3 regions of the Duganella sp. S19_KUP01_CR8 genome follow, and region 2 is predicted to be linked to each of the others. Evidence: predicted binding sites of a transcription regulator. Region 2 holds the regulator's gene; each other region holds the start of a gene.
What was found. Region 2 encodes sigma-54, which starts transcription at its own class of promoters, with help from an activator protein. Its sites were predicted from a motif close to TGGCANGNAANCTGCTTT; they were not measured.
Positions count from the first base shown of each region.

Region 1 (9,609 bases), on a different contig from region 2:
GAATACGCTCATGTCCATCAGTTGTCTCTCTTTTTTATAGTGTGTTGAATTATGCGGCTTTGCCCAGATGGACATCGACGTTGGCCAGCATGTCGGCGACCATCTCGTCGACGCCGATGCGGGCTTTCCAGCCCCAGTCGGCGGTGGCGGTGGCGTCGTCCAGGCTTTGCGGCCAAGTGTCGGCGATGGCCTGGCGGCTGTCCGGTTTGTAGCCGATCTTGAAGTCCGGCAGCGCACGGGTGATCGCGGTCGCCAGTTGCTCAGGGTTGAACGACACGCCGGCCACGTTGTAAGCCGAACGTACCTTGACTTGTGCCGCGGGCGCGTCCATCAATTCGATGGTGGCGCGGATCGCATCGGGCATGTAGATCATCGGCAGCGTGGTCTGCGGGCCGAGGAAGCATTCATAGCGCTCGCCGCGCAGCGCCGAGTGGAAGATGGCGATGGCGTAGTCGGTGGTGCCGCCGCCCGGAGGCGACTTGAAGCTGATGATGCCAGGGTAGCGGATCGAACGCACGTCCACGCCGTACTTGAGGAAGTAGTACTCGCACAGGCGCTCGCCGGCCAGCTTGCTGATGCCGTAGATCGTGGTCGGATCCATCACCGTGGTTTGCGGCGTGTTGACGGCCGGGGTGTTCGGGCCAAAGGCGGCGATCGACGAAGGCCAGAAGATGCGCAGTGGCTTGCCGACCACGCCGCGCTCACGCGCCACTTCCAGGATGTTGAGCAGGCCGTCCATGTTCAGCGTCCAGGCTTTCAGCGGCGCAGCTTCGCCGGTGGCCGACAGCATCGCCGCCAGCTGGTAGACCTGGGTGATGCCCTCGTCGGTGACCAGCGCCGACAGCGCGACCTTATCCAGCACGTTGAGCGTGGTGTAGCGCGCCGCGTTGTACAGATTGGTCGGACTGATGTCGGCGGCGATGACGTTCTGCGCGCCGTGCTGGGCGGCCAGCGCCTCTACCAGCTCGCTGCCGATCTGACCATTTGCGCCGATGACGAGGATGCGTTCTTGAGTGTTCATATTATTGTTCCTGACGATTTTCATGTTTAGTTCTTCAGCAGGCCGAGCTCACGGCCTGCCTGTTCGAATGCTTTGAGCACGGTCTCCAGCTGCTCGCGGGTGTGGGCCGCGGACAGTTGGACACGCACGCGGGCCTGGCCCATCGGGACCACGGGGTAGAAGAAGCCGCTGAGCAGAACGCCCAGCTCATACATTCGTGCCGCGAATTTCTGCGCGACGGGCGCGTCGAACAACATGACAGGAACTACAGGGTGCGTACCAGGCTTGATGGTGAAGCCGATACGCTCTATCTCCTTGCGGAAGAAGGCGGTGTTTTCGTGCAGGCGGTCGCGCAGCTCGGTCGATTCCGACAGCTTTTGCAACACGGCCAGCGAGGCGCCGGCGATCGATGGCGCCAGCGTGTTCGAGAACAGGTAGGGACGCGATTTCTGGCGCAGCATGTCGATCACTTCCTTGCGCGCCGAGGTGAAGCCGCCCATCGCGCCACCCAGGGCCTTGCCCAGGGTGCCGGTGATGATGTCGATGCGGCCCATGACGTTGTGGTGCTCGTGGGTGCCGCGGCCGGTCGCGCCCATGAAGCCGGAGGCATGGCATTCGTCGATCATCACCAGCGCGCCGTACTTGTCGGCCAGGTCGCAGATCTTGTCCAGCTGGGCGATGGTGCCGTCCATCGAGAACACGCCGTCGGTGACGATGACTTTATGGCGCTTGCCGGCGGCCGCTTGCAACTGCACTTCCAGGTCGGCCATGTCGTTGTGGGCGTAGCGGAAGCGCGCAGCCTTGCACAGGCGGATGCCGTCGATGATGGAGGCGTGGTTCAGCGCGTCCGAGATGATGGCGTCGTTCTCGTCGAACAACGGCTCGAACACGCCGCCGTTGGCGTCGAAAGCCGCCGCGTACAGGATCGTGTCTTCGGTGCCGAGGAACTTGGAGATCGCCTGCTCCAGCTGCTTGTGCACGGTCTGGGTGCCGCAGATGAAACGTACCGACGACAGGCCATAACCATACTTCTCAGTCGCCTCGATGGAGGCCTGCGCCACCCACTCCTGGCCGGACAGGCCCAGGTAGTTGTTGGCGCACATATTGATCAGCATTCGACCATCTTCGCTCGTCACTTCCGCGCCCTGGCGCGAAGCCAGAACGCGCTCTGGCTTGTAGAGGCCCTGCTCGCGCAATTGGTCGAGGTTTTGTTGCAGGCCGCTGAAGAAGGTGGTTTTAGCTGGAATGGTCATGATGGGTCCCTGTGTGTGGTACGATTTCACCGCAATTACACTGCCTTATGCGAAATCCGTTATGTCGAACTCAAATTCAATATATCGAATTTTACAGAACGGCAGTGCACTGCGCAAGCCATGCACGCGCAGTGATTCACTTGAAATTTAGCCCATCTGCCGAATAAAACAATGAAAACACCCGTTTCGACGAATGCACCTCCAGAAGTCGGCGCCGCGCTACAGCGCTTGCGCCTGGCCCGTGGCCTGACACTGGAAGATCTGTCCCGCATCGCCGGTGTCTCCAAATCGATGCTGTCGCAGATCGAGCGTGAAAAGGCGAATCCGACCATCGCCATCACCTGGCGGCTGGCCAATGCGCTGGGGGTGCAGATCGGCGAGTTGCTGGCGACGGCCGAACGGCAAACGGAGACCGTACGCGTGATCGAGGCGCACGAAATCCCCACCCTGCCCGGCCATCACGCCGGGTATGTGCTGCGCATCCTGGGGCCGCTGGAACTGGCGAGTAAATATGAGTGGTATGAACTGACGCTGGTGCCGGGTGGCGAACTGGCCTCGCAAGGCCATGATCCCGGCGCGCAGGAGCACCTGACGCTGCTGCACGGTTCGGTGGAGGTGGAGGTGGGGCCGGACAAGAAGAAGATGAAGCTGGGCAGCACGGCGCGCTACCCGGGGGACCAGCAGCACATCATTCGCAACGTCGGCAAGACCGAGGCGAAGGCGCTGCTGGTGGTGATACACCGCTGATTTCTTACCCCGCACCGCCAGGCGGGGTCTGACCCCATGCGGGGTCAGACCCCTAAGCGGAACGGCATGCGTATCGCGAAGGCATACGGGTTCTACCAGTTCGATTCACGCTCCGGCGTGGAGCTGATGCGGTGGATCGACAGGTCGGCGCCCTGGAATTCCTCTTCCGGGTCCAGGCGAAGGCCCAGCGTGGCCTTCAGCACGCCGTAGATGGCGAAGCCGCCCGCCAGCGCGATCGCCACGCCCAGTGCGGTGCCGCCCAGCTGCGCGGCGAACGATACGCCGCCGATGCCGCCGAGCGCCTTCTGGCCGAAGATCCCCGCCGCGATGCCGCCCCAGGCGCCGCACAGGCCGTGCAGCGGCCACACGCCCAGCACGTCGTCGATTTTCCATTTGTTTTGCGCCAGCGTGAACATCCAGACAAACACCGCTCCCGCGATGCAGCCGGTGGCCAGTGCGCCCAGCGGGTGCATCAGGTCGGAGCCGGCGCAGACGGCCACCAGGCCGGCCAGTGGGCCGTTGTAGGCGAAGCCGGGGTCGTTCTTCCCCATCAGCAGCGCGACCAGCGTGCCGCCGACCATCGCCATCAGCGAGTTGACGGCGACCAGGCCGTTCATCTTGTCCAATGCCTGCGCGCTCATCACGTTGAAGCCGAACCAGCCCACCGTCAGGATCCACGCGCCCAGCGCCAGGAAAGGAATCGACGACGGCGGATGGGCGGCGATGGCGCCGTTCTTCATATAGCGTCCACGGCGCGCGCCCAGCAGCAGCACCGCCGGCAGCGCGATCCAGCCGCCCACCGCGTGCACCACCACCGAACCGGCGAAGTCGTGGAACTCGGCGCCAAACGCGGACGCCAGCCATTCCTGCACGCCGAAGCGGTGGTTCCAGACGATGCCCTCAAAGAACGGGTAGACCAGGCCGACCAGCAGCGCGGTGGCGATCAGCTGCGGATGGAAGCGCGCCCGTTCGGCTATGCCGCCCGAGATGATCGCCGGGATGGCGGCGGCAAATGTCAGCAGGAAGAAGAATTTGACCAGCTCATAGCCGTTCTTGGCGGCCAGCACCTCGGCCGAGGAGAAGAAATTGACGCCATACGCGATGCTGTAGCCGACGAAAAAGTAAGCGATCGTCGATACCGCGAAATCCACCAGGATCTTGACCAGCGCATTGACCTGGTTCTTCTTGCGCACCGTGCCCAGCTCCAGGAACGCGAAGCCGGCATGCATGGCCAAAATCATGATGGCGCCAAGCAATATGAACAATGCATCGGCGCCGTCTTTATATCCACCCATCAAAATCTCTCCCCAAAATAATGCAAAAATTAGTTACGAGTATCGATAAAAGCAATAATCGTTCCAATTTGGTGCAAATTTTAAGTGCTTGATTTCAATGTGTTTTTATTTTGTGCATGAACATGCACCAAGGCCGTGCGCACCGAAATAAGGCGTCATTTTGGTGCGCACGGTTGTTGAGGTCAAATCGGGGCGCCCGGCGGGATAACTGGCATGGCGCGCAGTTTGACGCTGTGCGGATCGGCCAGGTAGGCGGAAATCAAGCCGGCCGCCTGCTTGCGGCTGTCGGCGGTCACGCCTTTGCCGGGGTTCTTTTGCAGCCATTGCGCCAGCTCGCGCGCGGACTGGCGCACTTCCGCGTCGACCTGCGGATGCAGCTTGCCGCCGTCGAGCAGATTCAAGGCCGCATCGATCAGCACCCAGTTGGCCGCCAATTGCACCGCCTCGCCGCCGGCCACGGAGGCTGGCACCGGCTCGCGCTTCCACGTCTTTTGCAGCAGCAGCGACAGCACTTCCTGCACGCCCGGCTGCTGCGCGTCGCGCGCGTGCTGCCAGGCGACGCGGTTGATGCGGGCCGGGTCCAGCAGGAAGCCGGCCGTCTGCGCGGCGCCCGCTTCGGCGATCGAGAAGGCGTCGAACGCGGTATCCATGCGGGTGGCGAAGTATTCGCGGCTGCGTTCATGGCCCATCGCCGGCGGCGTCAGGATATCGAGCACGCCGGCCGGCAGCGCCAGGTACTCGGCGCGCAGGCTATCAGCAAGACGGTTCAGGGCCTGGCGCTGCACCGCCGCCGGAGTGGCCTTGATGCCTGCCTTGGCCAGGCCGGCCTTGACGTCGCCGCTGCTGGTGTAATCGAAGTCGCCGCCGCCGATCAGGCGCGCCAGTGCTTCGCCCTGATAGCGTTGCAGCAGGTAGACCGGCACCAGCCGCGCTTCCAGCTCGCCGATCTGGCGGGCGTCAGGCAGTACGTCCAGCGAGAAGGTTTGCAGCGCGCGCTGGCGCACGGCGCCCAACTGATCCCAGGTCTTGATCGAGTCCGGGCCGAAGTCCCACAGCAGGCCATCGGGATGGCTGGAGCCGGGCGAGCGGTCGTCCTGGTCGCTGGAGTACAGCATGCCGGCCGCGCGCGCGTCGGCGCGCAGCTTGGCCAGCGCGGCCTGTTCCTGCGCACCGCTACCGAAATCGCCGTAGATGTATTTGACGATGTAGTCGTCCCATGGACCGACACCAACGCCGTACGCATCGGCGATATCGACGTTGCCCTTGGCGTCCAGCTTGAGGATGGGATGCGGATAGTCCATCACCGAGCCATTGCCCATGCGGCTGGCCGCAAAGTTGTGGGCGAAGCCCAGCGTGTGGCCAACTTCATGCGCGGCCAACTGGCGCAAGCGCGCCAATGCCATCGCTTCGGCCAGTTTCTGCCTGTCGGCCGGAGCGTTTTTGCCATAAGGCGCGAGCAGGCTTTCGGCGATCAGGATGTCCTGGCGCACGCGCTGCGAGCCTAGCGTGACGGCGCCCCGGATGATCTGGCCGGTGCGCGGATCGGCCAGCGCGTTCCCGTAGGACCAGCCGCGCGTGGCGCGGTGCACCCAGTGGATCACGTTGTAGCGGATGTCCATCGCATCGACGCCTTCCGGCAGCAGCTCGACGCGGTAGGCATCCTTGAAGCCGGCCTTCTCGAAGGCGCTGGCCCACCACGAAGCGCCAGCGATCAAGGCCGAGCGCACCGGCTCCGGCGCGCCACGGTCGACGTAATAGACGATGGGTTTCTTGACGGTGCCGACCGCCGCCGACGGATCGGTTTTCTCAAGGCGGTGCCGCACCTGCCAGTGCACGTCGATGCTGCTGGCGAGCGGCGTGGCGAAGTCGTAGTAGTTGACGTCGAAGCCGCCGGAATATGGATGGTAGCTGCGCGGTTGCCAGCCCATCGCGGTCGTGGGCAGGCGCACCATGCTGATGCGCTGGCGCAGCGACAGGCTGCTGGCGTCGGCCGCGACCTGGCGCACGTACTCCGCTTGTCCGGGGCCGGCAAATGTCAGCAGCGCCTCCAGTTCGACGTTGTCGGGGAAGGCCTTGGCCTGCTGCGCCAACACCGCGCTGCGAGCCGCATCGATCTGATACGCGCCCTGCTTGGTGGCATTCAGCCGAGCACCGACGCCGTGCCGATCCGCCAGCAGGAAGCTGGAGAAGTCGATCAGATGGCGCCCGTCTTCACTGGCAAGGATATCGCCGGACCACAGCACGCCGCTGGCGAACGATTCAGTGACGGCGGCGCGTTCGTCCTTGTCCGCAGAGGCGGCGATGAAGTTGGTATTTTCCTGCACGAAGAACAGGCGCGCACCATGCTTCTCAAAATGCACCATGCGCATCTCGCCCGGCTGGCCGCGATCCAGGCCAACATCGTTCGAGCCCAGCGCATAAGGCAAGGAACTCAATAGCAGAAACGGTTGATCCAGCGCCGATACGGACAGCAGCACCCTGCCCTTGTCCGTATCGCGCCACAGATCGATAAACCCCGGCTGCGATTGCAGGCCGCGCGTGACATCGGCGATCTTCTTTGCCGAAGGCGCGGGCGCACCTTCGGCAGCTGCCGCCAGCACCGGCGCCGCTGGCGCCACGCCCAGCATCAGGATGGCGCACAGCAGGCCACCTCGAATAACCGCGAATGCGTCATTCCCGCGTAGGCGGGAATCCATACGTCGCATGGTCAGTGCCGCAGCATGGATTCCCGCCTGCGCGGGAATGACGATGCGCGCGGCACTCACTGCTGGCCTGCCGCTTTGACGGCCTCCGTAGCGCCATCCATCTTCAGCGCGCGGCTCAGGAAGCCCCAGCGGTCCGCCACTTCCTCGATCTGCTTGGTGGTCGGCTTACCTGCGCCGTGGCCCGCCTTGCTGTCGATGCGGATCAGGATGGGCGCGGCGCCTCCCTGGTCGGCCTGCGCAGTCGCGGCGAACTTGAAGCTATGCGCAGGCACCACGCGGTCGTCGTGGTCGGCGGTGGTGATCATGGTCGCCGGGTAGCAGGTGCCCTTCTTCAGGTTGTGCAGCGGCGAGTACTTGACCAGCGCTTTGAACTCGTCGGCGTTGTCGGAAGAGCCGTAGTCCGAAGTCCACGCCCAGCCGATGGTGAATTTATGGAAGCGCAGCATATCCAGCACGCCCACCTGCGGAATCGCCGCCGCGAACAAATCGGGACGCTGCGTCATCGCCGCGCCGACCAGCAGGCCGCCGTTGCTGCCGCCACCGATGGACAGCTTGGCAGGCGACGTCACCTTGTGTGCGACCAGCCATTCGGCCGCGCCGATGAAGTCGTCGAACACGTTCTGTTTTTGCAGCTTGGTGCCGGCCGCATGCCAGGATTCGCCGTATTCGCCGCCGCCGCGCAGATTGGCCATCACGTAGACGCCGCCCATTTCCAGCCACGCCAGGTTGGCGACCGAGAACGACGGCGTCAGCGAAATATTGAAACCGCCGTAGCCGTACAGATAGGTCGGATTGCTGCCATCGAGCTTCAGGCCTTTTTTGGAGACGATGAACATCGGCACCTTGGTGCCATCGCGGCTGGTGAAGAATTCCTGGCGGGTTTCAAACGCGGCCGGGTCGAAGTCCACTTTCGCCTGGCGATACACGCTGCTCTTGTTTGCCTTCAGGTCGTAGCGGTAGATGGTGGTCGGCGTGGTGAAGCTGGTGTACGAATAGAAGGTCTCCGCATCGCCGCGCTTGCCGCCGAAGCCGCCCGCCGAACCCAGGCCTGGCAGTTCGAGATCGTGCAGCGGTTTGCCTTTCAGGTCGAATACCTTGACCAGGCTGTGGGCGTCGCTCAGGTAGTCCACCAGCAGCTGGTTGTTGACGATCGACGCCGACACCATGGTGTTGGCGGTTTCCGGCACGATCTGCTTCCAGTTCAGCACACCCGGCTTGCGGGTGTCGATGGCGACGATGCGGCCGCGCGGCGCATTGCGCTCGGTGCGGAACCAGAACACCATGCCGTCGTTGCCGATGAAGTTATACGACGCGTCGAAGTCCTCCAGCAGCGGCACCACCTTGGCGTCCTTGCGCGACAGGTCCTTGTAGTAGACGCGGTTCTTGTTCTCCGTGCCTTGCGAAGCGGTGATGATCAGGAAGCGGCCATCTTCGGTGACTTCGCCGCCGAAGCCCCAGTCCTTGTGGTCGGGACGGTCGTAGACCAGCGTGTCCGCGCTTTGCGGCGTGCCGATCTTGTGGAAGTACAGCTTCTGGAAGTAGTTGACGTCGGCCAGTTTGGTCGCTTCCTTCGGCTCGTCGTAGCGGCTGTAGAAGAAGCCGGAACCGTCGTGCAGCCATGCGGTGCTGGAGAACTTGACCCACTTGATGTGGTCATCGATGTCCTTGCCGCTGTCGATGTCGCGCACCTTGATCTCGTTCCAGTCGGAGCCGGAAGCGGCGGTGCTGTAGGCGAGGTATTTGCCGTTCGGGCTCACCGCCAGGCCGGCCAGTGCGACGGTGCCGTCGGCGGCCAGCGTGTTCGGATCGAGCAGCATGCGCGGCACGTCGGCCAGCGTCTTCATCGTGTACAGCACCGACTGATTTTGCAGGCCGTCGTTGCGGCTGTAGAAGTAACGGCCGCCTTCCTTGAACGGCACGCTGAAACGCTCGAAGTTCCACAGCTTGGTCAGGCGGGCTTTGATGGCGTCGCGGCCGGGGATCTGCGACAGGTAGTCCTGCGTCAGCTTGTTCTGCGCAACGACCCAGGCGTGGGTCTCGTCGCTGTTGGCGTCTTCCAGCCAGCGGTATGGGTCCGCCACTTTGACGCCATGATAGTCGTCGGTCTGGTCGACGGTGCGGGTGACGGGATAGTTCACGCCAGGGCCGGAAGCGGCGCAGGTTTGGGCGGAGGCGCTGTGCGCCATCAGGACGGCGGCGGCCAGTGCCGCGCATTTCAAATGCTTCATGCGAAAGTCCATAAAGTCGAAGAATATTCGGAAGCGGCGGGCCGGGCTACGGCGCCGCCGGGGCTCAATGACACCATGTAACCACCACGCGCCACGCGACCGATCATAGCTTGATTTGTGACAAATAAGCAATGATAGGAAAGCGTTATTGGCGTGGATTATTCGGCGCGCAAAATGCTGTCCGTGCCGACGACGGCCGGGATGGGCCGCGCTGAAATTCAGCTGTTCATATCGACGGCGCTGTAGACCGGCGCCGCGTTGGCGGCCGGCGCCTGCCACTTTTCCAGCCACGCGATCAACTGGTCGCCGGGGATGGGACGGCTCATGAAGTAGCCCTGCCCCTGGTCGCAACCCAGGTCGGCCAGCAGGCGCCATACCGCC
Region 1 is NZ_JAQQPR010000011.1:1,472-11,080, forward strand. Features, by position in the region: gene V6M89_RS12765 (L-serine ammonia-lyase) at 1-18, opposite strand, end outside; gene V6M89_RS12770 (NAD-dependent epimerase/dehydratase family protein) at 50-1,021, opposite strand; gene kbl (glycine C-acetyltransferase) at 1,048-2,253, opposite strand; gene V6M89_RS12780 (helix-turn-helix domain-containing protein) at 2,425-3,000, shown strand; gene V6M89_RS12785 (ammonium transporter) at 3,093-4,295, opposite strand; gene V6M89_RS12790 (zinc-dependent metalloprotease) at 4,478-6,991, opposite strand; gene V6M89_RS12795 (prolyl oligopeptidase family serine peptidase) at 7,057-9,228, opposite strand; gene V6M89_RS12800 (putative bifunctional diguanylate cyclase/phosphodiesterase) at 9,447-9,609, opposite strand, start outside.
Region 1: a site for sigma-54 is predicted at 4,344-4,361, ahead of V6M89_RS12785 (ammonium transporter). Genes of this name have one in related genera too.

Region 2 (9,609 bases):
AATTCGGCCAGCGAGTGGAAGGCTTCGCTCGACTCGGCCAGCCCCAGCGCGTGCGGGCCGATCAGGATGCCGACCGCCAGGTAGCCCAGCATCGGCGGCAGGTGCATCATGCGGAAAGCGACGACGCCCAGCACCGCGCTCCCCAATAACAACAATGTTAATTCCAAAGGTGAAAACGTCATATCAACATAGCCAGTAAATATAATTTCGTTGTTTGTGGGCCGGCGGGGGCGTTATGTTGTGACTGGCAAGTTTTTTGCTTTCTCAATTCGGCTATACTTGGGCATGAGTGTAACCCATGAAAAAACAATGCTGAAAGCTTTTGACGCAAATATGGCCGCGCATGCGTTGCGGCTGGCCCGCGACACCCTGCAGAACGAAGCAGAGGCGATCGCCGCCCTGAACGCCCGCCTGGACGCCGACGACAGCGTGGTGCAGGCCATCGAATTGCTGCTGAACTGCAAGGGCCGCGTCGTCGTGTCCGGCATCGGCAAGTCCGGCCACATCGGCCGCAAGATCGCCGCCACCCTGGCCTCGACCGGCACCCCGGCGCTGTTCGTGCACCCGGCCGAAGCCGCCCACGGCGACCTCGGCATGGTCACCGCCGACGATGCCTTTATTGCAATCTCGTATTCCGGCGAAAGCGCCGAGCTGATGACCATCCTGCCGGTGGTCAAGCGCATGGGCAGCAAGGTCATCGCCATGACCGGCAAGCCCGGCTCCAGCCTGGCCGAGATCGCCGACGTGCACCTGAACGTGGCCGTGGCCAAGGAAGCCTGCCCGATGAACCTGGCGCCGACCACCTCGACCACCGTCACGCTGGCGCTGGGCGACGCCATCGCCGTCGCGCTGCTGGACTTGCGCGGCTTCAAGGAAGAAGATTTCGCCCGCTCCCATCCGGGCGGCGCGCTGGGCCGCCGCCTGCTGACCCACGTGCGCGACGTCATGCGCAGCGGCGACGCGGTGCCGAAAGTCACCGCCGACGTCAAGCTGACCGACGCGCTGCTGGAAATCACGCAAAAGGGCATGGGCATGACCGCCGTGGTCGACGCCGACGACAAGCCGATCGGCGTGTTCACCGACGGCGACCTGCGCCGCATGATCGAGAAAGTCCAGGACTTCACCAAGGTCGTGATCCGCGATGTGATGCACGCCAACCCGCGCAGCATTTCGCCGGAAAAACTGGCGGTCGACGCCGTGGCCGTGATGGAACAGTTCCGCATCAACCAGATGCTGGTGACCGACGCCGGCGGCAAGCTGGTCGGCGCGCTGCACATCCACGACCTGACCCGCGCCAAGGTGATCTGATGACTGAGGTTGCAACCCCATTGACTTACGTGGAACGCGCCGCGCGCGTCAAGCTGATGATCTTCGACGTCGACGGCGTACTGACCGACGGCAGCCTGCACTACGGCGCCGAGGGCGAAGCACTGAAGACCTTCAACGTGCACGACGGCCTGGGCATCAAGCTGCTGCAGGAATCCGGCGTGCAGACCGCCATCATCAGCGCGCGCACTTCGCCGCAGGTGATCAAACGCGCTGCCGACCTCGGCATCGTCCATCTGCACCAGGGCGGCCACGACAAGCTGACGCCGTTCAAGGCGCTGCTGGAAAAGACCGGTCTCACCGCCGACCAGGTCGGCTTCATCGGCGACGACGTGGTCGACCTGCCGATCTTGACGCGCGTCGGTTTCGCCGTCGCCGTGCCGAACGGCCGCGCCGAAGTGCTGGAGCGCGCCCACCACACCACGGTGGCCGCCGGCGGCCGCGGCGCGGTGCGCGAAGTATGCGAGCTGCTGTTGCACGCGCAGGGCACGTACGAGCGCGTGATGGCGCAATTCCTGGTTTGACGAGGATCGAGCATGCGTAAAAAAACAGCCCATCGCTGGCAGCTGACCGTCATCATGGTGGTCGGCGTGTTTGTCGCCGTCGGCAGCTTCTGGCTGGTGCAGGTGGTCAACCAGGCCGGCCAGGATGCGCAGGTGGACCAGCATCGCAACGAGCCGGACTACATCATCGACCGCTTCAGCATGGTGCGCATGAACAAGACCGGCCAGCCGGCCTACATTATCTCCGGCGAAAAGCTGACCCACCGGCCGGTCGACGATGCCTCCGATATCGACAAGCCGATTGTGCACAGCCTGTCCGGCGACCAGCCGCCGATGAATATCAATGCCGACACCGCCCATGTCGATCAGGGCAATACGCGCGTCAAGCTCAGTGGTAATGTGGACGTGGTGCGCCCGGCCGGGCCGCAGACGCAGGCGATGCGCATGACCACGCCGGCGCTGACCGTGTACCCGGACGAAGAACGGATGGAAACCGCCAGCCCGGTGGCGCTGGAAATGGGCAACGCCACCGCCAACGGCATCGGCATGAAGGCCAATAACGCCACCCGCGAAGTGCAGCTGGGCGGACGCGGACAGCTGGTGATGCCGCCGCGCGCCGGCCACTGAGGAAACAATGATGATGAATGGAATGATGATGAAGAAACTGATACTCTCGGCGGCGATGCTGTTGATGGCGGCCGGTGTGGTCCACGCGGAAAAAGCGGATGCGAACAAGCCGACCAAGATCGATTACGACGATTTGCAAATCGACGACGTCAAGCAGATCAAGACGCTGATCGGCAATGTCGTGCTGACGCGCGGCACCCTGCTGATGAAGTCGCCGAAGGCGGTGGTGACCACCGATCCCGAAGGCTATAACTTCGTCGTGCTGACCAGCACGCCAGGTACGCTGTCGACCTTCCGCCAGAAGCGCGACGGCGCCGGCGACCAGTGGATCGAGGGCGAAGCCGAGCGCATCGAATACAGCGACAAGACCGACCTGGTCAAGCTGTTCTCGAAAGCCAAGGTGCGCCAGCTGGAAGGCCCGCGGATGACCAGCGAAGTCAACAGCGAGTTCATTTCCTACGACAGCCGCACCGAGCATTTCGATGTCAAGAACAACGTCTCGGGCGTGAGCAAGCCGGGCGCCGGCCGCGGCACCATGGTGATCCAGCCGACCATCCGTCCGGCCGCGCCGGCCGCCGCATCGACGCCGCCGGCCACGGAGAAGTAAGCATGGAATCATCCTGCGGTAGCACCCTGATCGTACGCGGCCTGCAAAAGACCTACGGCAAGCGCCAGGTCGTGCACGACGTGTCCCTGCAAGTCGAGTGCGGCGAAGTGGTGGGCCTGCTCGGCCCCAACGGCGCCGGCAAGACCACCTCGTTCTACATGATCGTCGGCCTGGTGCCGTCGGACGCCGGCAGCATCGATATCAGCGGCACCGATATCTCCTCGCTGCCGATCCACCGCCGCGCCTCGCTCGGCTTGTCCTACCTGCCGCAGGAAGCGTCGGTGTTCCGCAAGCTGACGGTGGAAGAAAATATCCGCGCCGTCCTCGAAATTCAGAAAGTGGACGGCAAGCCTTTATCCAAGGCTGCCATTGATGAACGGCTCAATACCCTGCTGGCCGATTTGCAAATCGAAAAGCTGCGCGAGAACCAGGCGCTGTCGCTGTCAGGCGGCGAGCGCCGCCGCGTGGAGATCGCGCGCGCACTGGCGACCAATCCGCGCTTCGTGCTGCTCGACGAACCATTCGCCGGGGTCGACCCGATCGCCGTGATTGAGATCCAGCGCATCGTGCGCTTCCTCAAGGAACGCGGCATCGGCGTCCTCATTACCGATCACAATGTGCGCGAGACGCTGGGCATCTGCGACCGCGCATATATCATCAACCAGGGCACGGTATTGGCTTCAGGCCGGCCAGACGACATCATCGCCAACGAATCGGTGCGTCGCGTGTATCTGGGTGAACACTTCCGTATGTAAAACCCATGAAACAGTCTTTGCAACTGCGCACGTCGCAGCACCTCGCGCTGACACCGCAATTGCAGCAGTCGATCCGGCTGCTGCAACTGTCGACGCTGGAGCTGCACCAGGAACTGGAACAGCTGCTGACCGATAATCCGCTGCTGGAGCGCCTCGACGACCCGCTGGACCGCTCGCTGCGGCTGCTGTCGGACGGCGCCATCAGCCAGCAAGCCCCGGTCGGCGACGCGCCGCCGGAAGGCCCGCCCAACGCGCAAGAGGCGCCGGCCGCCGACGCCGACAACTACGACGGCCCGGCCGCCGACACCGAAAGCACCAGCAGCGACGCCGACGTCGACTGGAGCGACGCCGGCCGCAGCAAGGCGCCCGACGACGAGGACTCGCGTCCGCAGCTGGAGGCCAGCCACTGCACGCTGCGCGAGCACCTGATGGAGCAGATGCGGGTGACGGTGCTGGAGATGCGTGACCGCGCGCTGGTCGAGCTGATCATCGACGCGCTGGACGAGAACGGCTACCTCGAAGAATCGCTGGAAGAAATCCTGGCCCGCCTGCCGGAAGAGCTGGAGCTGGAGATCGACGAGTTGCAGACCGCCTTGTCGATGCTGCAAAGCTTCGACCCGATGGGCGTGGGCGCGCGCAACGCGTCCGAATGCCTGGCGCTGCAGATCAAGCGTTTGCCGGCCATCCCGATGGTGACGCGGCGCATGGCGCTGGCGATTGTTGAAAATCATTTGACCTGGTTTGCCCAGCGCGATTTCAACAAACTGAAGAAGGCGCTGCTGTGCGACGACGAAGATTTGCGCGAAGCACAAACCGTCATCCGCCAGTGCAATCCGCATCCGGGTTCGGCGTTCGCGTCGGACGTGTCGGACTACGTGGTGCCGGACGTGATCGTCAAAAAAGCGCGCAACGGCTGGCAAGTGAGCCTGAACAACGACGTCATGCCACGCCTGCGCGTGAACGCCATGTACGCCAACCTGCTCAAGCAGGGAAAAGGCGAGGGCGCGATGGGCGCGCAGCTGCAGGAAGCGAAGTGGCTGATCAAAAATATGCGCCAGCGTTTCGACACGATTTTGCGCGTTGCACAAGCGATAGTAGAACGACAAAAGAACTTTTTCTCCCATGGTGCGGTTGCCATGCGCCCCCTTGTGCTTCGCGAAATTGCTGATACACTGGGACTACACGAGAGCACTATTTCTCGTGTAACAACTCAAAAATATATGCTGACCCCGCATGGCATGTTTGAGTTGAAATATTTCTTTGGTAGCCATGTCGCCACCGAAGCGGGGGGGGAAGCAAGTTCGACGGCGATACGTGCACTCATCGTGCAATTGACAGGAGCAGAAGACCCGAAAAATCCTTTATCCGACAGTAAGATTGCGGACATGCTGGGAGAACAAGGCATGGTGATTGCGCGACGCACTGTTGCCAAATATCGCGAAGCGTTGAAGATCCCGCCAGTCAGTCTCCGTAAATCTTTGTAGTTACTTGGTTCCTGCGCGCCCGGCAGTAATGGGCTCCGCACTAACCGTAAGAAGCGACATTATCTTTAGGAGTGTGTATGAATCTCACCATCAGTGGACATCATCTCGAAGTGACCTCGGCCATCCGTGAATACGTGCAGAACAAGCTGGAACGCGTCACCCGCCACTTTGATCAAGTGATTGATATTGCTGTCATCCTGACTGTAGATAACCTCAAAGAGAAAGAGAAACGCCAGAAGGCTGAAATCAACCTGCGTATGTCGGGCAAGACCGTCTACGTGGAAAGCCTGTCCCAAGACTTGTACGCCGCCATCGATACCTTGATCGACAAGCTGGATCGGCAGGTCATGAAATACAAAGCCAAGGTCCAAGAGCACGGCCACGATGCGATCAAGCATCTCCCGGATAGCTACGAACCCGCTGCCGCCGCCCTATAACAACGGCCCCGGCACCATCAAACTAAGGGTGCAGAGGCGCCCTTTTTTGCGTCCAAATGGTTTAGAGTAAACGTTTTCCAAACTTGGACGGGAGTGGCATGAAACGAGCTAAACTATTTACGGCATGGCTGCTGGCGCTGGCCGCCCCCACCGTGCTGGCCTGCACCGCGCCGCCGCCGGCCGTGATCGACATCGACGCCAACAGCTACTACTCGGATGCGCACCACTCCGTCATCGATCCGGTACTGCGGGCGCGCAATATCGCCAACACCAAGCCGATCGACGACTTCCTGGCCGAGGTGGCGCAGAACGCCAGCCAGGGCAACGCCGCCTGCGCGCTGGGCTGGCTGGAGAGCTGGGCCGGGCAGCGGGCCTTGCTGGGCAAGCTGTCCAGCGAGCAGGCCTGGTACGTGCGCAAGTGGACTTTGGGCGGCATGGCGCTGAGCTACGCCCGCGTCAAGCCGGCCGCCACCCCCGTCCAGCAGCAAACCATCGAAGCCTGGTTCAAGACGCTGGCCGACGCCACCATGGCGCACTCCGATGCCCACAAGGGCACGCGCAATAACCACTACTACTGGGAAGGCCTGGCGGTGACGGCGGTGGGCGGCGTCACGCATGACGAGCGCTACCTGGCCTGGGGCCGCAAGGTGTTCGAGCACGCGATGGCGCAGGTGGCGGCGGACGGTTCGCTGCCGGCGGAAATGGAGCGCGCGGCCAAGGCCTTGCACTACCACGTGTTCGCGGCCGTGCCGCTGGTGATGAGCGCGTCCATCCTGGACCTGCATTCCGCCAAACTGGACCAGCTGATGCGCTTCACGCTGGCCGCCGCGCAAGACCCGTCGGCGATGGAAAAGGCCACCGGTTTCACGCAGGAGCGGGCCAATGTCAGCGAGATGTCGTTCGCCATCGTCTACGCCCGGCACCAGGGCAGGGCGGAGCTGATGCCGCTCAAAGCCAACTTCCAGCCGCGCCTGGGCGGCGACCTCAACCTGGCCAATCCGCTGGAGCATCTGGCGCCCGGCAAGTCGCAGTAGAATAGGGTTTTTTCCACCACACCAAGCACCTCATGAGCGAATACGTCCACACCAGCGTCAGCAACGGAACCGGCTTCATCACGCTGGACCGGCCCAAGGCCTTGAACTCTTTATCGCTGGCGATGGTGCGCGATATCACGCAGGCGCTGATGGCGTGGCGCGACGATAGCGGCGTGGCCGCCGTCGTCATTCGCAGCAGCAGCGAAAAGGCCTTCTGCGCCGGCGGCGACATCCGCTTCTTCTACGACGCCGGCCGCGCCACGCCGCAGGGCGGCAGCGCGCTGGTGGAGGATTTCTTCACCGAGGAATACGCGCTCAATCACCTGATCCATTTTTATCCCAAGCCGTACATCGCGTTGATGGACGGCGTGGTCATGGGCGGCGGCATGGGCGTGGCGCAGGGCGGTCCAGACTGCCGCGTGCGCATCGTCACCGAGCGGACCAGGATGGCCATGCCGGAAGTGAACATCGGCCTGTTTCCGGACGTGGGCGGCAGCTATTTCCTGGCGCGCGCGCCGGGCAAGCTGGGCTGCTATCTTGGCGTCACCGGCGTCACCATCGGAGCGGCAGATGCGCTGCATGCGGGCCTGGCCGATCACTTTGTGCCTGGCAGCGAAATGGCGGCCTTGTCGGTGCTGCTGGAGTCGACGCCGGGCGCGGGATTGGCCGAGGCCATTGCTGCCTTCGCGGCGCCGTTCAAGGCCGCGGCGGGCGACAGCAAGCTGGAGTCCGAGCGCGCCGCTATCGACCGTCACTTCGGCGCCGGTTCGGTGGCCGCGATCACCGCCTCGCTGAAAACGGACGACGGCGCCTTCGCGCAAAAGACGTTGCAAGTGATGGCCACCCGCTCGCCGCTGATGATGTGCGTGACGCATGAGCTGGTCCAGCGCGGCGCCGCATTGGACGTGGCCGATTGCCTGCGCATGGAACGCACGCTGGTGCGCCACAACTTCGAAGACGGCGAAGTGATCGAAGGCGTGCGCGCGCTGGTCATCGACAAGGACAACGCGCCGCAATGGAAGCCGGCGTCGCTGGAAGAAGTCGGCGAGGCCATGGTGCAGCGTTTCTTCCAGCCGGTGTGGCCGGACTACGCCCACCCGCTGCGCCACCTGGACTAAACGCCGATGGCCGTGGAACTGGACCGACTCGACATCCAGATACTGAATCTGCTGCAGGAGGACGCCACCATCCCGCTGCGGCGCATCGCCGAGCAGGTGCACGCGTCCGCCGCCACCTGCCAGCGCCGCATCGCGCAGTTGCGCGCCAGCGGCGTGCTGGTCAAGGAGGTGGCGCTGGTGGACCGCGTGCGCGTCGGCCGTCCGCTGACGGCGTTCGTCACGGTGCAGCTGGAGCAGCAGAATACCTCGCTGCTGAAAATGTTCGAATCGCTGATGCGCGAAGAGTCCGACGTCATGGCTTGCTACGAAGTGGCGGGCGAATTCGACTTCATGCTGGTGGTGACGGCGGTATCGATGGAAGCGTTCCAGGCTTTCACGCGGCGCGTGTTCACGTCGAATAACAACGTCAGCAACTACAAGAGCTTGCTGGCCATGAACTGCGCCAAGTTCGAAACCAAAGTGCCGTTGTGAAGATCGAGTAATTCTTGCATCGGGACGGGCGAGTCTGCAATTTTGCCTCACGGCCGCTCAGTATGATGGGCCTTCCAACTTCAGGAGGACAGCATCATGATCGACCACGTTTCCATCGGCACCCGCGCCCTGCCGCGCGCCACGGATTTCTACACCGCCTGCTTCGCGCCGCTGGGCTACACCTTGCAGCACAGCGACGCCACCCAAGTGATTTACGGCGCCGACGGCGTCTGGAGTTTTTGCCTCTATCCCTCGGCAGCCGAGGGCGTGCTGGCCGGCGATCGCACCCATGTGGCGGTCTCCGCGCCCAGCCAACAGGCGGCCAGGGAGTTCTTTGACGCAGCGATGAGCAAGGGCGCGACGCCCCTGCGTGAGCCCGGTTTACGGCCGGACATCAACGAGCGCTACTTCGGCACCATGATCAAGGACCCGGACGGCCACACCATCGAAGTGGTGCACTGGGGCCGGTGATCAGGCCTGCTCGCGGTGGCGCAGGATGACGCGTTCGGTTTTCTGGAAGTAGGCCGCCAGCTGCTCGGCCATGTAGACCGAGCGGTGCTGGCCGCCGGTGCAGCCCACCGCCACCGTCAGGTAGCTGCGGTTGTCGGTCTTGAAGGACGGCAGCCATTTCTCGATGAAGACGCGGATGTCGTTCATCAGATCCAGCGCGCTCGGCTGGGCGTTGAGGAAATCGATCACCGGCGCATCGCGGCCGGTCAGCGGGCGCAAAGTCAGGTCGTAGTAGGGATTCGGCAGCGCCCGCACGTCGAACACGAAGTCGGCGTCCAGCGGCACGCCCAGCTTGAAGGCGAACGATTCGAAGAACAGGATCAGCGGCGCCCGCTCGATTGCCACCAGGTCCTTGACCCAGGCGCGCAGCTTGTTGGCGCTCAGCTCCGAGGTATCGATCACATGGCCCAACTGCTCGATCGCCGACAGCCGCTCGCGCTCTTCCGAAATGCATTCGATCAGCGTGCGGCGCGCCGCCGGGTTCTGGCCTGGGCGCAATTCGTGCGACAGCGGATGGCTGCGCCGCGTTTCCGAGAAGCGCGCCACCAGCGAGTGCGTGTTCGCGGTCAGGAACATGACCTTGACGTCGTGCCCCAGCTCGCGCAGGCGTTCGACGGCGGCCGGCAGCGTGGCCAGCGATTCGGCGCTGCGCGCGTCGACCGCCACCGCAAGCGATTGCAGACCTTCGGCGACCAGCGTGTCCACCAGGCTGGAGAGCAGGGCCGGCGGCAGATTGT
Region 2 is NZ_JAQQPR010000009.1:155,774-165,382, forward strand. Features, by position in the region: gene V6M89_RS11605 (cation:proton antiporter domain-containing protein) at 1-182, opposite strand, end outside; gene V6M89_RS11610 (KpsF/GutQ family sugar-phosphate isomerase) at 310-1,308, shown strand; gene V6M89_RS11615 (KdsC family phosphatase) at 1,308-1,850, shown strand; gene lptC (LPS export ABC transporter periplasmic protein LptC) at 1,863-2,456, shown strand; gene lptA (lipopolysaccharide transport periplasmic protein LptA) at 2,464-3,063, shown strand; gene lptB (LPS export ABC transporter ATP-binding protein) at 3,066-3,818, shown strand; gene V6M89_RS11635 (RNA polymerase factor sigma-54) at 3,824-5,302, shown strand; gene hpf (ribosome hibernation-promoting factor, HPF/YfiA family) at 5,380-5,739, shown strand; gene V6M89_RS11645 (alginate lyase family protein) at 5,838-6,773, shown strand; gene V6M89_RS11650 (enoyl-CoA hydratase/isomerase family protein) at 6,806-7,891, shown strand; gene V6M89_RS11655 (Lrp/AsnC family transcriptional regulator) at 7,904-8,362, shown strand; gene V6M89_RS11660 (VOC family protein) at 8,459-8,833, shown strand; gene rapZ (RNase adapter RapZ) at 8,834-9,609, opposite strand, start outside.

Region 3 (9,609 bases), on a different contig from region 2:
CACGGGCACCTTGTTGAGCAGCGACTTGCGCTGGGTGAACAGCTCGGCCTGAAATTCCCTTTCGCCGCGCAGGTGCTCCAGGTACAGCGGTTGCATATAGCTGCCGAAGCCTTCGTGCAGCCACATATCGTCCCAGTCGGCGTTGGTCATCTGGTTGCCGAACCATTCGTGCGACAGCTCGTGGTGCAGCAGCCAGTCGTAGCCCAGCGGCGACTTGGTGTAGCCGTTGCCGTAGGCGTTGATGGTCTGGTGCTCCATGCCCAGGTGCGGGGTTTCAACCACGCCCATCTTCTCGTCGCCAAACGGATAGGGGCCGATGCGGGCCTCGAAGAAATCCAGCATCGGTCCGAATTCGGCGAACAGGCCCTGGGCCTGCTTGTCGTGGCCCTTCAGGTACCACATGCGCAGCGGGATCTTGTTGCCGTAGCGGCTGTCGTATTCGCCGGACAGCACCTCGTAGGGGCCGATGTTGAGGGCGACGCCGTAGGTGCTGGGATTCTTGGCGCGCCAGTGGTAGGTGCGCCAGCCATCCTTCTCGTCCATGCCGAGCGCGACGCCGTTGCCGGCCACCACCAGCGGCGACGGCACGCTGATATGCAGCTCGATCAATTTCGGCTTGCCTTGCGGATGGTCGATGCAGGGCCAGAACAGGTCGCAGCCTTCGCCTTCGACCGTTGTGGTAATCCACGGCTGGCCGTCTTCGGTCTTGCTCCACATGAAGGCGCCGTCCCACGGCGCGTGCGAGGCCACGTGCGGCACGCCGTGGTAGCGGATGCGCACGGTCGTGCGGGCGCCGGCCGCCAGCGGCGTCGGCAGGGTCAGGTAGAGGCGGCCGTCCGGATTGCTGATCGCCGACGGCGCCAGTTGCACGCCGTCCACGCTGGCGAAATCGATGGGCAGGTTGCGGTCCAGTTCGACCGCGATGCGGGTCAGTGGCGCGCTGGCCAGGAAGGTCAGCGCGGCGTCGCCGTTGATGCTGCGGGTGGCGGGATCGACGCGCAGCGCCAGGTCGGCCTGTTCGAACGTGACGGCCAGTTGCTCCGGCGCGCGCGGGCTGCCGGAGTTGGCGGTGAAGTCGGTCAGCGGCAGCTGGGTGGTGGCGCAACCGGCCAGCAGCGCGCTGGCGGCGAGGTAGAGGGGCAGGCGTGTCATCGAATTCCCGTTGAATATTCGTTGTGCAACATAGTAGCAAGAATAACGACGGTAAATGTAACGCATCCTGGGTATCCCCCTGCAATCACAGCATCAGGCGGTGACGATATTCAGCGTCACGTCGATGTTGCCTTTGGTGGCCTTGGAGTAGGGGCACATGGCATCGGCGCCGTGGGCGATTTTGATGGCCAGCTCGCGGTCGACGCCGGGCACGATCAAGGTCAGACGCGCCTGCAGGAAGTACTCGTTGCCGCCCATGCCCAGGTCGACTTCGATTTCCACCGCGGTATCCGCCGGCAGCACCACATTCAATTGTTTGGCGACGATGCCGACGGCGCCGCTATAGCAAGCCGACCAGGCGCCGGCGAACAGTTGTTCGGCGGTGGGGTGGGCTACGACGGCGTCGAACTGGTAGGTGCGAGCGGCGGGATTGCCTGGTGAAGTCAGGTGGAGGTTCAGTTTGCCTTCGTGATTGCCGGAAAAGATGGCGGAGTCGGCGCCGGTGGTGTGGGTCTTGCCGGTGACGAGAACTTGGGTGATTTTGCTCATGATTAGATCCTGGTGATTGTGTGGGTAAAGTGTAATCGCATCCGTTTAAATCGCATCCGATGTATCTAGTATAGGCGTATCTGTGGCAATGTAAAGCGCATGCGATTGAATAGTGCGATATTTCATCGATAGTGCTGCGGCGATAGATAAAAACAAATGCATTTAGCGGTCGCGCAGCGCCCGCCGGTACTGGACCGCTTCCTGGACGTGCCGTTCGAGGATGCGCTCGCTGCCGTCCAGGTCGGCGATGGTGCGGGCCACGCGCAGGATGCGGTGGTAGGCCCGGCCGGACCAGTGGAAGCATTCCATGCTCTGTTTCAGGCTTGCCTTGCCGGGGCGGTCGAGTTTGCAGTGTTGGTCGATCTCGCGCGTGCTCAGGTACTGGTTGCGCTTGCCCTGGCGCTGCAGCTGGCGATTGGTGGCCGCCTGCACGCGGGCGGCGATCACGCGCGACGGTTCGCCGTTGGCGTCCGTCGCCAGAATGTCGGGATGGACCGCCCCCACTTCCATCTGGATGTCGATGCGGTCCAGCAGCGGCCCGGAGACGCGGCCCTGGTAGCGCTGGATAAGGTCCGGCGTACAGCGGCAGATGCCGCTGATGTGGCCGTCGTAGCCGCAAGGGCAGGGGTTCATCGCGGCGATCAGCTGGAAGTGGGCGGGGAAGTCGGCCTGCCGGGCGGCGCGCGAAATGGTGATGCGGCCCGACTCCAGCGGCTCGCGCAAGACATCCAGTACGCTGCGCGCGAACTCGGGTAATTCATCAAGAAACAGCACGCCCCGGTGCGCCAGCGAAATCTCGCCCGGCCTCGGCACGCTGCCGCCGCCGACCAGCGCCACGCCGGATGAGGTGTGGTGCGGCGAGCGGAATGGACGGCGCTTCCATTGCTCGATGTGGAAGGCGCCCGTCAGCGATTGCACGGCGGCCGCTTCCAATGCTTCCTCGTCCGTCATCTCCGGCAGCAGGCCGGGGAAGCGCACCGCCAGCATGGTCTTGCCGGCGCCTGGCGGACCGACCAGCAAAACCGAGTGATTGCCTGCGGCCGCCACCTCCAGCGCCCGCTTGGCGAACACCTGTCCTTTGACGTCGGCAAAGTCGGGATACTCCAGCGGCGCCACCAGCGGCGCCGAGTCATGGCGCGACAGCATGGCCTCGACCGACTTGGCCGCGAAATGGCTGCACACCTGCAGCAGCGATTGCGCCGGGTAGATGGCGGCGTTGCCGACCAGTGCGGCCTCGTCGGCATTGGCCAGCGGCAGGATGAAGGCCAGCGTGCCGCCGTCGCGGCGCGTCGCCAGCGACATTGCCAGCGCGCCGCGTATCGGCCGCAACTCGCCGGACAGCGACAGCTCGCCGGCGAACTCGTATTGATGCAGGCGGGAGGCGGGGATCTGTTTGGACGCCGCCAGGATGCCCAGCGCGATCGGCAAATCGAATCTGCCGGACTCTTTTGGTAAATCAGCGGGCGCCAGGTTGACGGTGATGCGTTGTGCGGGAAATTCAAAGCCGCCGTTCTGGATGGCGGCGCGGACGCGGTCCTTGGCTTCCTTGACCTCGGTGTCGGCCAGGCCGACGATGGTGAAGGCCGGCAAGCCGTTGGCCAGATGCACTTCGACGCTGACCTCCTGCGCCTCCATGCCCGCCAGGGCGCGGCTTTTGAGTACGGCTAGGCTCATGGATACACGGACGACCAGTGGGATACCAGCCGCCAGCGTAGCCCAGGCCCGCTGTGGTGCTTTGCGCTAGCCCAAACGGGCGCGGCGCGGACCTGCTTTATTGGCCGGCTTTGGTTTCCAGTTCCGCCAGGCGCGCTTCCAGCGCTTCCAGCTTGGCGCGGGTCTTGGCCAGGACTTGAGCCTGGACATCAAATTCCTCGCGCGTCACCAGGTCCAGCTTGGCAAAACCCTGGGTCATCATCGACTTCACATTCTTCTCGATGTCCTTTGCTGGTGAGTTTTCGATGGCCTGATTGATCTTGCTTTGCAAGTCGTTGAAAAAAGTGTTCATATCCATAATATTCCTTGATCTCGCCAGCAATGCACTGCACCATTGCAGTGCACTCCAGCCTTAATGTGGTGCGAAAATCGGCAAAATCACCGCCGCACCCATCCCATTCTCACATTCTTTCAAATGCGGTCCCGTTGCCCTAGTTGATACGGCAGCTATCACCTCGGCAACATTAGCTGGCACGCATTCTGCTACAGAAGCTATGAACGCATACACCGCTTCGTCATAAACAGGATTTTAAACCGCAACTGCTAAATAAGTTCAACTACACAAGGAAAACAACTATGAAAAGCTTGAGCAAGAACTTCACCCTGATCGCAGCGTTGACTTTAGCATTCGCCTCCATGAGCGCCGGTATGGCGCGCGCCGAAGACGCGGCACCCGCGGCGGAAGCGAAACCGGACAATGAAGTCAGCTTCAATGCGGCCATTGTCAGCGACTACCGTTACCGCGGTGTATCGCAAACCCGTCTGAAACCTGCATTGCAGGGCGGCGCGGACTACACCAACAACCCAACCGGCTTTTATGCCGGTACCTGGCTGTCCACCATCAAGTGGACCAAGGACGCCGGCGGCGACGGCGATGTCGAATGGGATCTGTACGCAGGCAAACGCGGCGAGATCGTCAAGGATGTGACCTATGACGTCGGCGGCCTGTACTACTTCTACCCATCGAATGGCCTGCACCCTAGCGCCAACACCTTCGAATTGTACGGCCAGATCGGCTACGGCCCGGTCACGCTGAAATACTCGCAATCGACGACCAACCTGTTCGGCTTCGCAGACAGCAAGAACAGCGGCTACCTCGACGCATCCGGCAACTTCGAACTGACCGACGGCTATGTGCTGAACGTGCACGCCGGCCACCAGAACGTCAAGCACAACGGCGCCTCCAGCTACACCGACTACAAGCTGGGCGTGACCAAAGATTTCGGCGTAGTGACGGTGGCATTGGCGGCGGTCTATGCCGACACGAAAGCCTACGTCGGACCGGATGGGAAGAACCTGGCTAAAACCGGGGCTGTCCTGACCATTTCCAAAACCTTCTAAGCGAGGCCAGCATGAAAATGATTACCGCCATTATCAAGCCGTTCAAGCTCGACGAGGTCCGCGAGGCCCTGTCGGCGATCAACGTGCAAGGCATCACCGTGACCGAGGTCAAAGGCTTCGGTCGCCAGAAAGGCCACACCGAGCTGTACCGCGGTGCGGAATACGTGGTGGACTTCCTGCCCAAGACCAAGATCGAAGCGGCGGTGGACGATTCCATCGTCGAGCAAGCGATAGAAGCGATCGAAGGCGCTGCCCGCACCGGCAAAATCGGCGACGGCAAAATCTTCGTGTACAACCTGGAACAAGTCATACGCATTCGTACCGGCGAAACCGGCAACGAAGCTCTTTAAGGGGAAGCTTGATGAAGAAAACTATAACAACATTGCTGGCTGGGGTATCCATCCTGTTCGCGCTGTCCGCGCCGGTGCACGCCGAGGATGCCAAACCGGCTGCTTCGGCCCCGGTCGCCTCCGCTGTAGCACCTGCCGCGTCGGCGCCTGAAGCGGCACCTGTTGCCGCCGCGCCAGCCGCTGCCCCGGCCGCCGCCGCGCCGGCGGAAGCCGCTCCGGCCGCCCCGGCCGCCGCCCCTGTACCGAATAAAGGCGATACCGCCTGGATGATGGTCTCGACCATCCTGGTCATCATGATGTCGATTCCCGGCCTGGCGCTGTTCTACGGCGGCCTGGTCCGTTCCAAGAACATGCTGTCCATCCTGCTGCAGGTGTTCACCATCTTCGCGCTGATCATCGTGCTGTGGTGCGTGTACGGCTACTCGCTGGCCTTCACCGAAGGCAACGCCTTCGTCGGCAAATTCGACCGCCTGTTCCTGAACGGTATCTGGGATCCGGCCAAGGCCACTTTCTCCACCGCCGCCACCTTCAGCAAAGGCGTGGTCATTCCGGAGTTCGTGTACGTGGTGTTCCAGGCGACCTTCGCCGCCATCACCTGCGGCCTGATCGTCGGTTCCTTCGCCGAACGCGCCAAGTTCACCGCCGTACTGGCCTTCATCGTGCTGTGGTTCACCTTCGCTTACCTGCCGATCGCCCACATGGTCTGGTTCTGGACCGGCCCTGACGCGATCAAGGATGCCGCAACGCTGGCGACCGAAACCGCCAAGGCCGGCTTCCTGTGGCAAAAAGGCGCACTGGACTTCGCCGGCGGCACCGTGGTGCACATCAACGCCGCTGTTGCCGGCCTGGTGGGCGCTTACATGATGGGCAAACGCGTCGGCTACGGCCGCGAATCCATGGCGCCGCACTCGCTGACCATGACCATGATCGGCGCTTCGCTGCTGTGGGTCGGCTGGTTCGGTTTCAATGCCGGTTCGGCACTGGAAGCGGGCGACGTCGCCGCACTGGCCTTCGTCAACACGCTGCTGGCTACCGCCGCCGCCACCATGTCCTGGCTGCTGGGCGAGTGGATCGTCAAAGGCAAGCCTTCGATGCTGGGTGCCGCTTCGGGCGCCGTTGCCGGCCTGGTGGCCATCACCCCGGCGTGCGGCTACGTCGGTCCGATGGGCGCGCTGATCATGGGCCTGCTGGCCGGTGTCATCTGCCTGTGGGGCGTGAACGGCCTGAAACGCCTGCTGGGCGCCGACGACTCGCTGGACGTGTTCGGCGTGCACGGCGTCGGCGGTATCCTGGGCGCGCTGCTGACCGGCGTGTTCGCTTCGCCATCGCTGGGCGGCCAGGGCATCTTCGACTACGTCACCAACAAGATGTCGGCTGATCCATACTCGATCGTCAGCCAAGTGACGATTCAGGGCACCGCCATCGGCACCACCGTCCTGTGGTCGGCCGTGGTTTCGCTGATCGCTTACAAACTGGTCGACGTGGTCATCGGTCTGCGCGTGCCGGAAGAAGAAGAGCGCGAAGGCCTGGACATCACCAGCCATGGCGAGTCGGCCTACCATGCATAATCGATAATGTTGTATGGACCCGCCACGGCGGGCTCATCGAAAAGCGCCTCCAAAAGAGGCGCTTTTTTTATTTCCCGCCTTTAAAATAGGGTTTTCGCCCCGATTTGGGGTATCTGCACGGTAATATCTGATGTTCTGCGTGCCTGGAGGGTCGTCCTCCCGCATCATTTAAGGAAGTAATCATGGTTCCCCATCTTGTCACGGCCCTGACCGGACCGCTGCTCGACCTCGAAGAAAAGATCCTGGCGGCAACGCCGGCCATTGAGCGCTGGTTCCGCCTGGAGTGGCAGGAGCACACGCCGCCGTTCTATTGCTCGGTCGATATGCGCAATGCCGGCTACAAGCTGGCGCCGGTCGACACCAATCTGTTCCCCGGCGGCTTCAACCATCTGGCGACGGAAATGCTGCCGCTGTCGGTGCAGGCCGCCATGGCCGCCATCGACAAATACTGCCCGGACGCCCGCAACCTGCTGCTGATCCCGGAAGTGACCCAGCGCCATCCGACCTACTGGCAGAACGTCGCGCGGCTGATGCAGATCTTCCGCCAGACCGGCCTGCACGTGCGCCTGGGTTCGCTGTCGCCGGAAATCACCCAGCCGACCCCGCTGGCCCTGCCCGACGGCAATATGCTGGTGGTCGAGCCGCTGGTGCGTTCGGCCAACGGCCGCCGCCTGGGCCTGAAGGATTTCGACCCGTGCACGATCTTGCTGAACAACGACCTGTCGGCCGGCATTCCTGACATTTTGCAGAACATCCACGAGCAAAGCCTGCTGCCACCGCTGCATGCCGGCTGGGCCGTGCGCCGCAAGGGCAACCACATGAACGCCTACGACGAGGTGGTCAAGAAGTTCGGCAAGTTGATCGGCGTCGATCCGTGGATGCTGAATCCGTTCCACGCCAAGTGCGACGCCGTCAATTTCCGCACCGGCGAGGGCTACGACTGCCTGGCCGCCAATATCGACGCGCTCCTGTCCAAGATCAAGAAGAAGTACAAGGAATACGGCATCAAGGACCAGAAGCCGTTCGTGATCGTCAAGCCGGACGCCGGGACCTACGGCACCAGCATCCTGACGATCAAGGATTCCAGCGAAATCAAGGACTTGAGCCAGGCCCAGCGCGACAAGATGATCGTCATCAAGGATGGCAAGGAAGTGACCGACTTCATCATCCAGGAAGGCGTGCCGACCTTCGAGAGCATCAAGGACGCCGTGGCCGAGCCGGTGGTCTACATGATCGACCGCTACGTGGTGGGCGGTTTCTACCGCGTGCACGCGGAAAAGGGCATCGACCAGAACCTCAACGCGCCCGGTTCGCAGTACGTGCCGCTGGCGTTCGCCCAGCAGCACGCGGTGCCGGACCTGAAGGCCAAGCCGGGCACGGCGGCGCCCAACCGTTTCTACGTCTACGGCGTGGTGGCGCGGCTGGCCTTGCTGGCGGCGTCGCTGGAAATGGAACGCACCGATCCCAACCCGGAAGTCTATTGACGTCGTTCCCGCGCAGGCGGGAATCCATAGAACGCGACTGTGGACGCTCAGCATGGGTTCCCGCCTGCGCGGGAACGACGAGGGCGGGCTCGGCCGGTGCCTAAGGCGAATCTCGGCTAAAATCAGGCATTACCCAGAATGGATGCGCCCATGAAAATAGCTTTCCTCGCCGATCCCTTGGCCAGTTTTAAAACCTACAAGGATTCGACCTACGCCATGATGGTGGAAGCGGCCAAACGCGGCCACACCGTCTACGCCTTCGAGCAAAAAGACATGGCGCTGGACAGCGGCGTGGTCTACGCCAACGCGGCCGCGATCACCATCACCGGCGACAGCCACGACTGGTACCGCGCGGCGCCGTCACACGAAACCAAGCTGGGCGAGTTCGACGCCATCATCCAGCGCAAGGATCCTCCGTTCGACATGGAGTACATCTACGGCACCTACCTGCTGGAGCTGGCCGAGAAGCAGGGCGCCAAGGTGTTCAACAAGCCGTCCGCGATCCGCGACCACAACGAAAAACTGTCGATCGCCCAGTTCAGCCAGTTCACCTCGCCGACCCTGGTGACGGCCGACGAAGCGCGCATCCGCGCCTTCCAGAAGCACCACGGCGACATCATCCTCAAGCCGCTGGACGGCATGGGCGGCGCCGGCGTGTTCCGCGTGACGGCCGACGGCATGAACCTCGGCTCCATCATCGAAACGCTGACCGACAACGGCGCCCGCACCATCATGGTGCAGCGCTATATTCCCGAGATCGTCAAGGGCGACAAGCGGATCCTGGTGATCGCCGGCAAGCCGGTGCCGTACTCGCTGGCGCGCATTCCGCAGAACGGCGAAGTGCGCGGCAACCTGGCGGCCGGCGGCGTCGGCGTGGCCCAGCCGCTGACCGAGCGCGATTATGAAATTGCCAATACCCTGGGCCCGATACTGGCCGCCCGCGGCTTGTTGCTGGTAGGATTAGACGTTATTGGTGATTGCTTAACGGAAGTGAACGTCACCAGTCCAACCTGCTTCCAGGAAATCACCCAGCAAACGGGCTTCCAGGTGGCGGCGATGTTCGTCGACGCCGTCGAAGCGGCCGTGCAGGGCAAATAACTAACAATTAACACGCGCCGGACGTCAAAAAACGTCCGCGCTCACTGGCGGTTTAAGAATATGGTTGGCATACTGCTTATGACGCACGCACCACTGGGACAGGCCTTCATTGCCGCCTGCGCCCATGTGTTCCGTGGTCCCACCGAGCGGCTGGAGGCGATCGACGTGATCGCCGACCAGGACCTCGGCGAAGTCCAGGCACTGGCGGCGGCGGCGATCAAGCGTCTCGACGACGGCGACGGGGTGCTGGTCATCACCGACGTCAAAGGCGGCACGCCCGCCAATTGCTGTAACCGCCTGGCGGACGCCGGCCGGGTGGAGGTGATCGCGGGCATCAGTTTGCCGATGCTGCTG
Region 3 is NZ_JAQQPR010000017.1:5,974-15,582, forward strand. Features, by position in the region: gene V6M89_RS17710 (M1 family metallopeptidase) at 1-1,152, opposite strand, end outside; gene V6M89_RS17715 (Ohr family peroxiredoxin) at 1,246-1,701, opposite strand; gene V6M89_RS17720 (YifB family Mg chelatase-like AAA ATPase) at 1,864-3,375, opposite strand; gene V6M89_RS17725 (accessory factor UbiK family protein) at 3,473-3,712, opposite strand; gene V6M89_RS17730 (TorF family putative porin) at 3,991-4,755, shown strand; gene V6M89_RS17735 (P-II family nitrogen regulator) at 4,767-5,105, shown strand; gene V6M89_RS17740 (ammonium transporter) at 5,117-6,673, shown strand; gene gshA (glutamate--cysteine ligase) at 6,856-8,157, shown strand; gene gshB (glutathione synthase) at 8,308-9,255, shown strand; gene V6M89_RS17755 (PTS sugar transporter subunit IIA) at 9,316-9,609, shown strand, end outside.
Region 3: a site for sigma-54 is predicted at 3,884-3,901, ahead of V6M89_RS17730 (TorF family putative porin). Genes of this name have one in related genera too.